2 regions of the Blautia sp. AF17-9LB genome follow, and region 2 is predicted to be linked to the other one. Evidence: predicted binding sites of a transcription regulator. Region 2 holds the regulator's gene; the other holds the start of a gene.
The links. Region 2 encodes NrdR, which represses ribonucleotide reductase genes. Its sites were predicted from a motif close to CACAANATNTTGTG; they were not measured.
Positions count from the first base shown of each region.

Region 1: a site for NrdR is predicted at 1,726-1,739, ahead of DWX00_RS02350 (ribonucleoside triphosphate reductase). Genes of this name have one in related genera too.

Region 1 is NZ_QUGU01000002.1:55,101-60,379, reverse strand. Features, by position in the region: gene DWX00_RS02350 (ribonucleoside triphosphate reductase) at 1-1,612, opposite strand, end outside; gene hflX (GTPase HflX) at 1,860-3,095, opposite strand; gene DWX00_RS02340 (tetratricopeptide repeat protein) at 3,114-4,148, opposite strand; gene glmM (phosphoglucosamine mutase) at 4,145-5,279, opposite strand, start outside.
Region 2 is NZ_QUGU01000002.1:341,016-346,294, reverse strand. Features, by position in the region: gene DWX00_RS03915 (citrate/2-methylcitrate synthase) at 1-1,230, opposite strand, end outside; gene DWX00_RS03910 (DUF3786 domain-containing protein) at 1,361-1,996, opposite strand; gene nrdR (transcriptional regulator NrdR) at 2,011-2,463, opposite strand; gene DWX00_RS03900 (YlmC/YmxH family sporulation protein) at 2,606-2,857, shown strand; gene DWX00_RS03895 (acylphosphatase) at 2,858-3,163, opposite strand; gene DWX00_RS03890 (GNAT family N-acetyltransferase) at 3,191-4,357, opposite strand; gene DWX00_RS03885 (heavy metal translocating P-type ATPase) at 4,551-5,279, opposite strand, start outside.

The DNA.
Region 1 (5,279 bases), 290 kb from region 2:
ATGCGGTCGACTCCGCCGGAGTTGCCTCAAGGTTGTACAGATCGCCGTACTCCTCCTGGTAATCAGAAAGACGCTCTCTCATATGGTTCAGAACTTCTTTCGTAAACTGCTGTGTCTTCGGATCCTCCAGACCCTTTCCGAGCCATGCGGCATTTAAGCCGGCCTCGTTCATACCGATCAGACCGATGGTTGAGAAGTGGTTCTCAAACGTTCCAAGGTACCGTTTCGTATATGGATACAGTCCCTCATCCAGGAGACGGGTAATGACCTCACGTTTCGTCTTTAACGAACGTGCGGCAATATCCATCATATGATCGAGACGGCGGTAGAACTCTTTCTCATCTTTGGACTGATATGCGATACGCGGCATATTGATGGTGACAACGCCGACCGATCCGGTGCTCTCGCCGGAACCGAAGAATCCGCCGGTTTTCTTTCGAAGCTCACGCAGATCCAGGCGGAGACGGCAGCACATGGAGCGCACGTCGCTTGGTTTCATATCGCTGTTGATGTAGTTGGAGAAGTACGGGGTACCGTATTTTGCAGTCATTTCGAACAGCAGACGGTTATTCTCCGTATCGGACCAGTCAAAATCGGATGTGATGGAGTAGGTCGGGATCGGGTACTGGAAGCCTCTTCCGTTGGCATCTCCCTCGATCATCGTCTCGATGAACGCTTTGTTGACCATATCCATCTCTTTTTTACAGTCTTTGTACTTGAAGTCCATCTCCTTACCGCCGACGATCGCCGGAAGCTCCGCGAGGTCATCCGGTACGGTCCAGTCGAGTGTGATGTTGGAGAACGGTGCCTGGCTTCCCCAGCGGCTCGGTGTGTTGACGCCGTAGATAAACGCCTCGATGCACTTCTTCACTTCGCCGTAGCTTAAGTTGTCCACTTTGACGAACGGCGCCAGATACGTATCAAATGAAGAAAATGCCTGCGCACCTGCCCACTCGTTCTGCATAATGCCGAGGAAGTTGACCATCTGGTTGCACAGAACCGAAAGATGTCTTGCCGGAGAAGAAGTAATCTTTCCGTTGATGCCGCCAAGTCCTTCTTTGATGAGCTGTTTTAACGACCATCCTGCACAGTAGCCGGTCAGCATCGACAGGTCGTGGATGTGAATATCCGCGTTGCGGTGTGCCTCGGCGATCTCGTCATCATAAATCTCTGATAACCAGTAGTTGGCTGTGATCGCGCCGGAATTGCTTAAGATCAGACCGCCGACAGAATACGTTACGGTCGAGTTCTCTTTGACACGCCAGTCCTCTACTTTTACGTAGCTGTCCACGATCTCTTTGTAGTCTACGATCGTCGATTTCATGTTGCGGATTTTTTCCCTCTGCTTGCGGTACAGAATGTAAGCTTTTGCCACTTCTGCGTAGCCGCACTGGATCAGCACGTTCTCCACGCTGTCCTGAATTGCCTCCACTGAAATTTTTCCGTCTTTGATCTTGGACTGAAAGTCCGCTGTTACGCGCAGTGCCAGCATCTGAAGCATGTCATCGCTGAACTGCATATCTTTTGCGCCGAATGCTTTTCCAATCGCATCGGTAATCTTTTTCATCTGGAACTCTGCAATCGTTCCGTCTCTCTTTTCTACCTGAAACATGGAATCCCTCCTGTTAATTCAACCGTTTCTGCAAGGCCTTTTTAAGGTTCCACTCTTTGCAGTGTCTGAACCATATGATAGCAGAGCATGTTTCTCCCGTCAATAGTAAAAAGTACCATATCTAGTGTGAAATTTTCTAACATCACTAGATATGGTACTTTTACTTGTATTCTGTCCCTTCCATTTTTCGGCGCTGTACGGCGCTTAAAGGGATGTACTGCCGTTTTTAAGCCCGCTTGCCATACCTCTATACCCTCGGATAGATATCCTTCGGTACATAGGCTTTTACGCGGATGCCTTCCGGCAGATATTCTTCTTCGAGCAGAATTCCGTATCCGCGGATCAGTGAAATCGTTCCCGCCTTATCGTACGGATAGAGGCGCTCGATATAGATTTTTCCCTCCATCATCCACGAGGAGAGTAAATTTTTGAGGTCTTCGAGTCCCTGTCCTGTTTTGGCAGAGACCGCAAGGCTCGCGTCTGCCCGGAAATCTTTTACAACCATCGGGGCGAGAAGCTTATCCTGCTTGTTCAGCAGGGTGACGATCTTTTTGTCCTCAACTTTCAGTTCCCGCAGCGTATCGTACACGACCTGCATCTGCAGCTCCATCTGCGGATTTGACGTATCCACAACGTGGAGAATATAGTCGGCATACCGTGCTTCCTCCAGCGTACTGCGGAATGCATCGATCAGATGATGTGGCAGCTTATTGATAAATCCAACCGTATCGGTCAGCAGGATTTCCTGTCCATCCGGAAGGGTCAGTGACCGCGTCGTCGTATCCAGCGTGGAAAACAGCATTGCATCTGCCAGAATTTCCGATCCTGTCAGTGCATTTAAAAGACTGCTCTTTCCCGCTGACGTATAGCCTACGAGCGCCGCTACCGGGATTTTGGAACGTTTTCTGCCTTCACGAAGGAGCTCTCTGTGCTGGCGTACTTCCTCAAGCTCACGTTTTAACTGCGTAATACGCGTGCGGATCAGGCGCCGGTCGGTTTCCAGCTTTTTCTCTCCCGGTCCTCTCGTACCGATTCCGCCGCCGAGACGGGAAAGCGATGTGCCAAGGCCGGAAAGTCGGGACGCACGGTACTTTAACTGGGCCAGCTCAACCTGGATTTTACCCTCGCTGCTCACGGCGCGCGCCGCAAAGATATCCAGGATCAAAAGCGTACGGTCCATGATCTTGCATTCCAGTGCTTCCTCCAGCCCTTTTAACTGGATCGAGGAGAGCTCATCGTCGCAGATGATGCCCGTCGCATCGCAGGCGCGCACCAGAATTTTCAATTCCTCTAATTTTCCTTTTCCGATGTACGTTCCCGGATGAATGGCCTCCCGCACCTGCACCAGGCGGCCCTCCACCTTCGCACCGGCGGTGCTGGCCAGTTCCGCCAGCTCGTCGAGCGATTCTTCTGCGTTTGCGCCGCCGTTTTCCTGTACGCCGACCAGAATCACGCGCTCCTGTTCTTCTCTTAAATCAAACAATCCAACTTCCTCCGTCTGTTATCGGTTCTGGAGAAACGTATTTTCCCGCTGCGCCGCGGTGTTTTCCGGGTATGCTGCCAGAAAATCCGCCATCAGCGACTTCGCGGTATCAAAATCCGCCCGTTTTTCATAGGATACAATCTGGTTGAACAGCAGATTTTCCCGGTCGGAATCCTCTGCCGTTTTGAGTCCTTCCTCGATATACGAGAGTGCACTGTCCGTGTCGTTTTCCGCAAGTGCGCAGAGCGCCAGCCCGTTGTTTGCTGCCGCCGCAAAGCCATCTGTCGAAAGATACGAAGAAAACAGTGCTTTCGCCTCGTCGTTCTGACCATTGGAAAGGTAAACCTCGCCGAGCATTTCCATCGCCGCGCTGCTGCCGTCCTTCATTGCCTTCGAGAACGCTTTGACCGCCTCGTCCTGCTCCTCCAGATAGTAGTATGCACAGCCGATATTATAATAATCCTCGGTCGTTTTCGGCTCAATCTTCACTGCCGCTTCGAGGTAACGGTCTCCGTCCGCCTTCATACTGCTCTCCTGATACAGCTCGTAAATGTCAAAGCAGAGCTGATAGCTCTCCTTCGTCTCCACTGCCGCATCAAAATCCACCTTCGCCTGCTCGTAATTCTTCTGCAGGAAGTACGCGCGTCCCCTAAGGAACAGCGCATCGGCATCTGCCTTTTCTTCCTGAATATTGGTGCAGATCTCAATGGCTCCATCCAGATCTCCGGCCTGTACGCAGGTTTCCGCCTCGTAATACATGACATCGCGCGAAAACTCCGCGTCTTTGTGCTTCATGCTCGAAAGACTGCTCTTGAAAGCCTCTTTTGCCTTGTCATACTCCTGGCTTTTCAGATAAGCGATGCCGAGCGACCGGTAGCTCTCCGCCAGTCGGTCGCCTGCCTTTACGGCTCCCTCCAGCATCGCAATCGACGTTACGTAGTCCTTCTGTTCGAGCGCCTCGATGCCCTTTTTATAAAGCTTTGAATTTTTATTTTCACAGCCGCCAAGCACCATTGCCGCCGCCAGAAAAAAGATTACCAGTCTTTTTTTCATTCTGTCACAAGTCCTTCTTTATGCATCACAGAAACAACCTGGTCTACGTATTTTGCACACGTTGCGTCGTCCGGTGCTTCCACCATGACACGGATCACCGGCTCGGTGCCGCTCTCTCTTACGAGGATGCGTCCGTCATCGCCCAGGGCCTCTGCTACGTCTTCTACTGCTTTCTGTACTGCCGGGTTGGCCTTTGCAGCTGCTTTGTTTGCCACGCGGACATTCTTTAAGAGCTGCGGGTAAATCACTACCTCGGCTGTCAGGGTGCTGAGCGGGAGTTTCTTATCTATCAGCACTTCCATCACCATCAGGGAGGTCAGGATTCCGTCACCGGTCGTCGCGTGCTTGCTGAAAATGATGTGGCCGGACTGCTCTCCGCCGAGAGAATAGCCGTTTGCCATCATGTTCTCGCACACGTATTTGTCGCCGACTGCCGTCTTCTCATACCGGATACCGGCGCGGTCACACGCTTTGTAAAGACCGAGGTTTGACATGATCGTGGTCACAATCGTATCTCCGTTTAACTGGCCTTTTTCTTTTAAGTATTTCCCGCAGACATACATGATCAGGTCTCCGTCTACCACATTTCCCAGCTCATCGACAGCGATGCAGCGGTCTGCGTCTCCGTCGTAGGCAAATCCGACATCGAGGTGTTTCTCTCTTACATATTTCTGAAGCTCTTCGATGTGGGTGGAACCACAGCCGCAGTTGATGTTTGTTCCGTCCGGCTCGTTGTGGATCACATATGTCTTGGCGCCGATGGCATCAAACACGCTCTTGGCTACGGAAGAGGCACTTCCGTTGGAGCAGTCGAGTCCGACTCTCATGTTTTTAAAGGATTTTGTCGGAATCGAGATCAGATGTCCGATGTAGCGGTTTCTTCCGGCTGCAAAATCCACGGTGCGTCCGATGTCTTCTCTCGTTGCGAACGGGATCTTCGGTGTTCCGTCGTCGATGTAGGCTTCGATCTGCGCTTCGATGTCGGCTTCCAGTTTCTGTCCCAGGCCGTTGATCACTTTGATTCCGTTGTCATAGAACGGGTTGTGGCTGGCGGAGATCATAATTCCGCAGTCAAAGTTTTCGGTACGGACAACATAGGAAACGCTCGGGGTGGTCGTTACATGCAGCAGA
Region 2 (5,279 bases):
GAACATCGGGGTGTAGAGCTCCAGCGGAAGATCCAGCATGCTGTAAACGAAGCCGCTGTAGAAGTCGACGTTTGCGGATACACCTTTGTAAATATGGCGCTCCTCGCCGATGATCTTCGGAGCCAGTTCCTCGACCATAGCGTACAGCCGGTAATCTTTCTCTCTGTGTTTTTCTTTTGCCAGCTGCTCAACGAAGGTCTTGAAGATGCGCGCACGCGGGTCGGAAATGGAGTAAACCGCATGGCCCATACCGTAAATCAGACCTTTCTGGTCGAACGCCTCTTTGTGCAGCAGCTTTCTTAAGTAATTCGATACTTCTTCCTCATCCGTCCAGTCTTTGACGTGTGACTTCATATCGTCGAACATCCGCACAACCTTGATGTTTGCACCGCCGTGCTTCGGTCCCTTTAAGGAGCCGAGCGCCGCTGCAATTGCGGAGTACGTATCGGTTCCGGAAGAAGAAACAACATGTGTTGTAAAGGTTGAGTTGTTACCGCCGCCGTGCTCCATGTGGAGGACGAGGGCAAGATCGAGGATCTTCGCCTCCAGCGGGGTGTATTTCTGATCCGGGCGGAGCATCAGCAGAATGTTTTCTGCGGTGGAAAGCTTCTTCGACGGATTGTGGATATATAAACTTTTTCCCTTGATATAATGGTTGTACGCCTGATAGCCATAGACGGACAGCATCGGGAAAACAGAAATCAGGTTAATGCACTGGCGAAGCACATTCGGAAGGGAGGTATCATCTGCGTGGTTGTCGTACGCGTACAGGGTCAGAACGCTTCGGGACAGAGTGTTCATCATGTCCTTGGTCGGCGCTTTCATAACAACGTCACGCACAAAGTTCTTCGGCAGGGACTGCTGCTGTTTTAAAATCGTCTTAAAATGCTTAAGCTGCTCTTCATTCGGCAGATTTCCAAACAGGAGCAGATAAGCGACTTCTTCAAATCCCATACGGTTTTCACTCAAAAATCCCTGGGTCAGTTTTTCCACGTTGATGCCGCGGTAGTACAGACGTCCGTCACACGGTGTTTTGACGCCGTCAATGATATCCGAAGACACAACGTTTGAAATCTGTGTCAGTCCCGCAAGGACGCCAACGCCGTTGACATCGCGCAGTCCGCGTTTTACATCGTATTGCCCATACAGCGAAACATCCATTTTGGAGTTATCCAGACAGATGTTTGTCAGTTCCTCTATTTCCGGTGTTACTTTCATGCTAAAAGCCATATGCATTCCCCTTTCTCTTCTCTTTTTTTACTCACTTTCGCTCATTATAGCATTAAACCAAGGGATTCGTATACTGAAATTTTTATAAACATTCGAAAAATTTTCGTAAGATTTTGTCTCACAAAAGGTATCAGGCTTCTGTTTTACATGCATCGAAGGCTTGATCCAGTGCGTCCAGGAAATCTCCCATCACGTAATACAGCGTCTCAAACCGCAGATAATCGAGGACGTTTTCATCCCACATAAACTTCAGCACCGGCGGGAATTCCTCATCGGACTCCCAGAACTGGAAGACGAGCGGCAGAAACGGAAAGACATGAAAAACAAAAGCAGCGTCTCCCGGGAAATATGGTTTTCCGCCAAGGGAAACGCATGCTTTTTTCAGCTGTTCCACATGCCCGTCATACCGTGCGGCGCGGCTGTCGTGAACGCCGGACGCAATCGTGCGGCCTTTGATCGTTCCCTTTAAGGAATTGGTACGCGCATACGTGCCGGCGAGCACAATCTCCTTCTTTCCGCAGCAGAGCAGGTCGAAAATCGTCAGCGTCTCATTGAAACTGCCCTGATGTACATGAAGAAAATGGTCTTTTGATCCCTCTACAACGCCGGTATGGCGGTTCACTCTCCATTCTTCAAAAAGATACGGCACATAGAAATAATCGCCATCAAACGCAAAGCCATACTTTCCTTCGATCTCCTTCTGATCGTATGTCAGAAAACGTTCCTGCATCTGATCACGCATTTTAATATAGTTCGACACTTCCATTTTTTTGCCTCCCGCTATTTGTCGAGCATCTTTTTCAGCTCGTCCATGAACGTGTTGACGTCCTTGAACTCACGGTAAATCGACGCAAAGCGGACGTACGCCACCTGATCCAGGTCTTTTAAGTAATGCATGACCTTCTCTCCGATCACAGAGCTTGGAATCTCGCGTTCCTCGCCGTTGAAAAGCTCCGTCTCCACCTTGTTGACCATCTCGTTGATCTTCTCGGCGGACACCGGCCGTTTGTGGCAGGCGCGCAGGATACCGGTCTCGATTTTCGAGCGGTCATACTGCTCGCGGTTCATATCTTTTTTGATGACGATCAAAGGGATCGTCTCCACTTTTTCGTATGTCGTAAAGCGTCTGCCGCAGACATCGCACATCCGGCGGCGGCGGATCGCATTGCTGTCTTCAATCGGGCGTGAATCCACAACCCGGGTATTATCCTGATTACAAAATGGACATCTCATATCTTTCGTCCTCGTTTCTAAATAAGTATTTCGGAAAGTTTTCTACTTTTACAGTATACGCATTTTTCCGTGAAATTCAAGTCAACTGCAGCAACATTTTCGCATATGTTTTTCCATAGGAATCAGTAAAAAGGAGCACCGCATGCGCGTTGTAGATCTCCGCCAGAAAGAAGTTATCAATATCTGCACCTGCAAAACGCTCGGCTGTCCGATTGATGTGGAATTCAATCCAAAAACGGGACATCTTACCGGACTCGTTCTTCCGGGTCCTGTGAAATTCTGCGGCTTTTTCTGCCACGGCGAGGATTTTGTGATCCCATGGGACCGCATCTGCCAGATCGGCAACGATATCATTCTCGTCGAAATTCCGGAAAAAGAGAAAAAACAGCCCTGATCAACGGATATGAAAACCGAATTCCGATTCCAGCGGAATCTTCGTCCATTTTGCATCCGTGATTTCGATGTAGCTGGAGGTGCGGATCCTTTTGATCATCTCCGTGATCGTCTCCTCATCACCCTGCACCTCCATCTCCACCGTCTCATCCCAGCAGTTTCTCACCCAGCCTGTCAGCCCGAGCTGGTAGGCAGCATAATACGCCCGGTAACGGAACCCCACGCCCTGCACCTGGCCGTAGAAAATCACATGGTACCGGATTTCTTCTTTTTCGTCTCTTCTGTCTCGTTTCGCTGTCTCGTTCATATTTCTCTGCCTCCCAACAGTCATTGCCTAAAATTCGTCTGCCGTCGCACAGTACAGCGGAAGCGGGAACCAGTCGGATGGAATGTTCTTCCAGATTTCAGATGGAACCTTGCTTCCCTTACTTGCCAGCGGTGAAAGAAGCAGTTCCTGCGCCTGCTCCCGGTTGAGTACATCTGCCCCCGGATGGGCTTCCCCTGTCACGGTCACAGTTCCATCTTTTACCGTCACGGTCACCGGCTGTCCCTCCAGTACAGCAGACCACGTTCCATCGCTGATGCCCATCGTCTCTGCTTTCATGGTCAGCATTGCCTCGATGACGTCTGCAAATTGGAAAATACGGTACATCGCGGAACCGCAGCGCTCTTTTGTGAAGCTTTCGCAGACTTCCGATAACGCTGCTGCTTTTCCGGTCTCATACACCGGAATGGAAATGAAAAGAGAGTCAAGCGCATTTTCTTTTAAATAAGCGGCAAGTGCAGGAACGAAATCCTGTTCCTCCAACACTTCTGCTTCCACAACCTGGTTTCCGCCGCAAAGTGCCAGATATCCGATCCGCTCACCGTTTTTCCAGATTGCAATTGCCTGCTCGCCGAACGTTTTCAGGCAGGCTTTCACATCCTCTCTTACCACGTAAAGCGGTTTTTCCTCATTCAGCTTCTTTGCAAAGGCTGCCGCCTCTTCGTCCGCTTCGCCGTTTTCCGGAAACAGCGGCGCAAAGGTGTAAGCGGAGAGTTCCCCGTTTTTCCAGGTATGGCGCACATTTGCCACATCCAGGTAAAACGTGTATTTTTCACTTCCCGGCGTAAAGCCAAAGTAGGCATACCGCTGTCTCTGGCCGTCCAGTGCCAGAAGATCACACGTTCCTTCCAGATCCGTAATCCAGTCGCCAAGAAGACGCTTCATGTGGCCTTCGCCCCTTGCCTTTGGATGCACGGAAACGCTTCCCACATATCCTGCGCGGAGCAGCTTACCCCCTGCTGCCATTTGCTGCGGAAGCACCGCAATCTCGGCCCGGAGTCTGCCGTTTTCCGCAACAGCGACGCGGTGGATCCGTGCCATTTCCGGTCCTGCCTGATAAACCCTTGGAATTAACTGCTCAAAGTCGTGCGGACGGTGTGCCGTGCTGAACACGTAGTTTGCAAGTTCGATGCAGTCCTCCCACTCTTCCGGCTTTGCAAGTCTGTACTCTGTCATAATGTAAAAACCTCCTGATCCTAAAAACCCTTTTGTTTTTGCTCTTCTTTTTCTCTATCCTAACGGATTTTTGTCCTTTTGTCACGAAAATTCCGAACAAATTGCAATATTTTTGCTATATCTGGTAAAAAAAAGAAACGCGCCCGGAAATTTTCATTCCAGGCGCGTTTCCCTTTTCTCAACGTTTCCTGTTTTACTGGATTCCTTTTACGGTGTAATCCTGTGCCTCTACGGCTGTTTTCAGCACATCGTCTGATACAGGAGCTGTCAGTGTTACAACGGCTGTTCCTTTTTCATGGCTTACTTCTGCGGATGCAACACCCTCGATTGCCTCAAGTGTTTTCTTCACTCTTGCCTCGCAGTGGCCGCACATCATGCCCTCGATTGTCATGGTTTTTACCATTCCCTGTTCTGTTGTCATGTTCAGATCCTCCTTTAGAATTTCGTTTTTGATTCTTTTATCTTTTGACGCGTCGTGCATCCGAAACAGATTCAGACGCAGGGCGTTTGTCACAACGCAGAAGCTCGAAAGGCTCATCGCCGCCGCACCGAACATCGGGTTCAGCTTCCAGCCGAACAGCGGGATCCATACGCCCGCAGCCAGCGGAATACCGATGATATTGTAAATGAAGGCCCAGAACAAATTCTCGTGAATGTTCCTGAGGGTCGCACGGCTTAAGCGGATCGCTGCCGGTACATCGGAGAGGCGGCTCTTCATCAGGACAACGTCTGCCGCATCGATCGCGATATCGGTTCCTGCTCCGATGGCAATACCGATATCCGCACTGGTCAGAGCCGGTGCATCGTTGATGCCGTCTCCTACCATCGCTACTTTTCCTTTTTCTTTCAGGCGGCTGATGACCGCTTCTTTTCCATCCGGCAGAACGCCTGCGATGACTTCGTCCACACCTGCCTCAGCGCC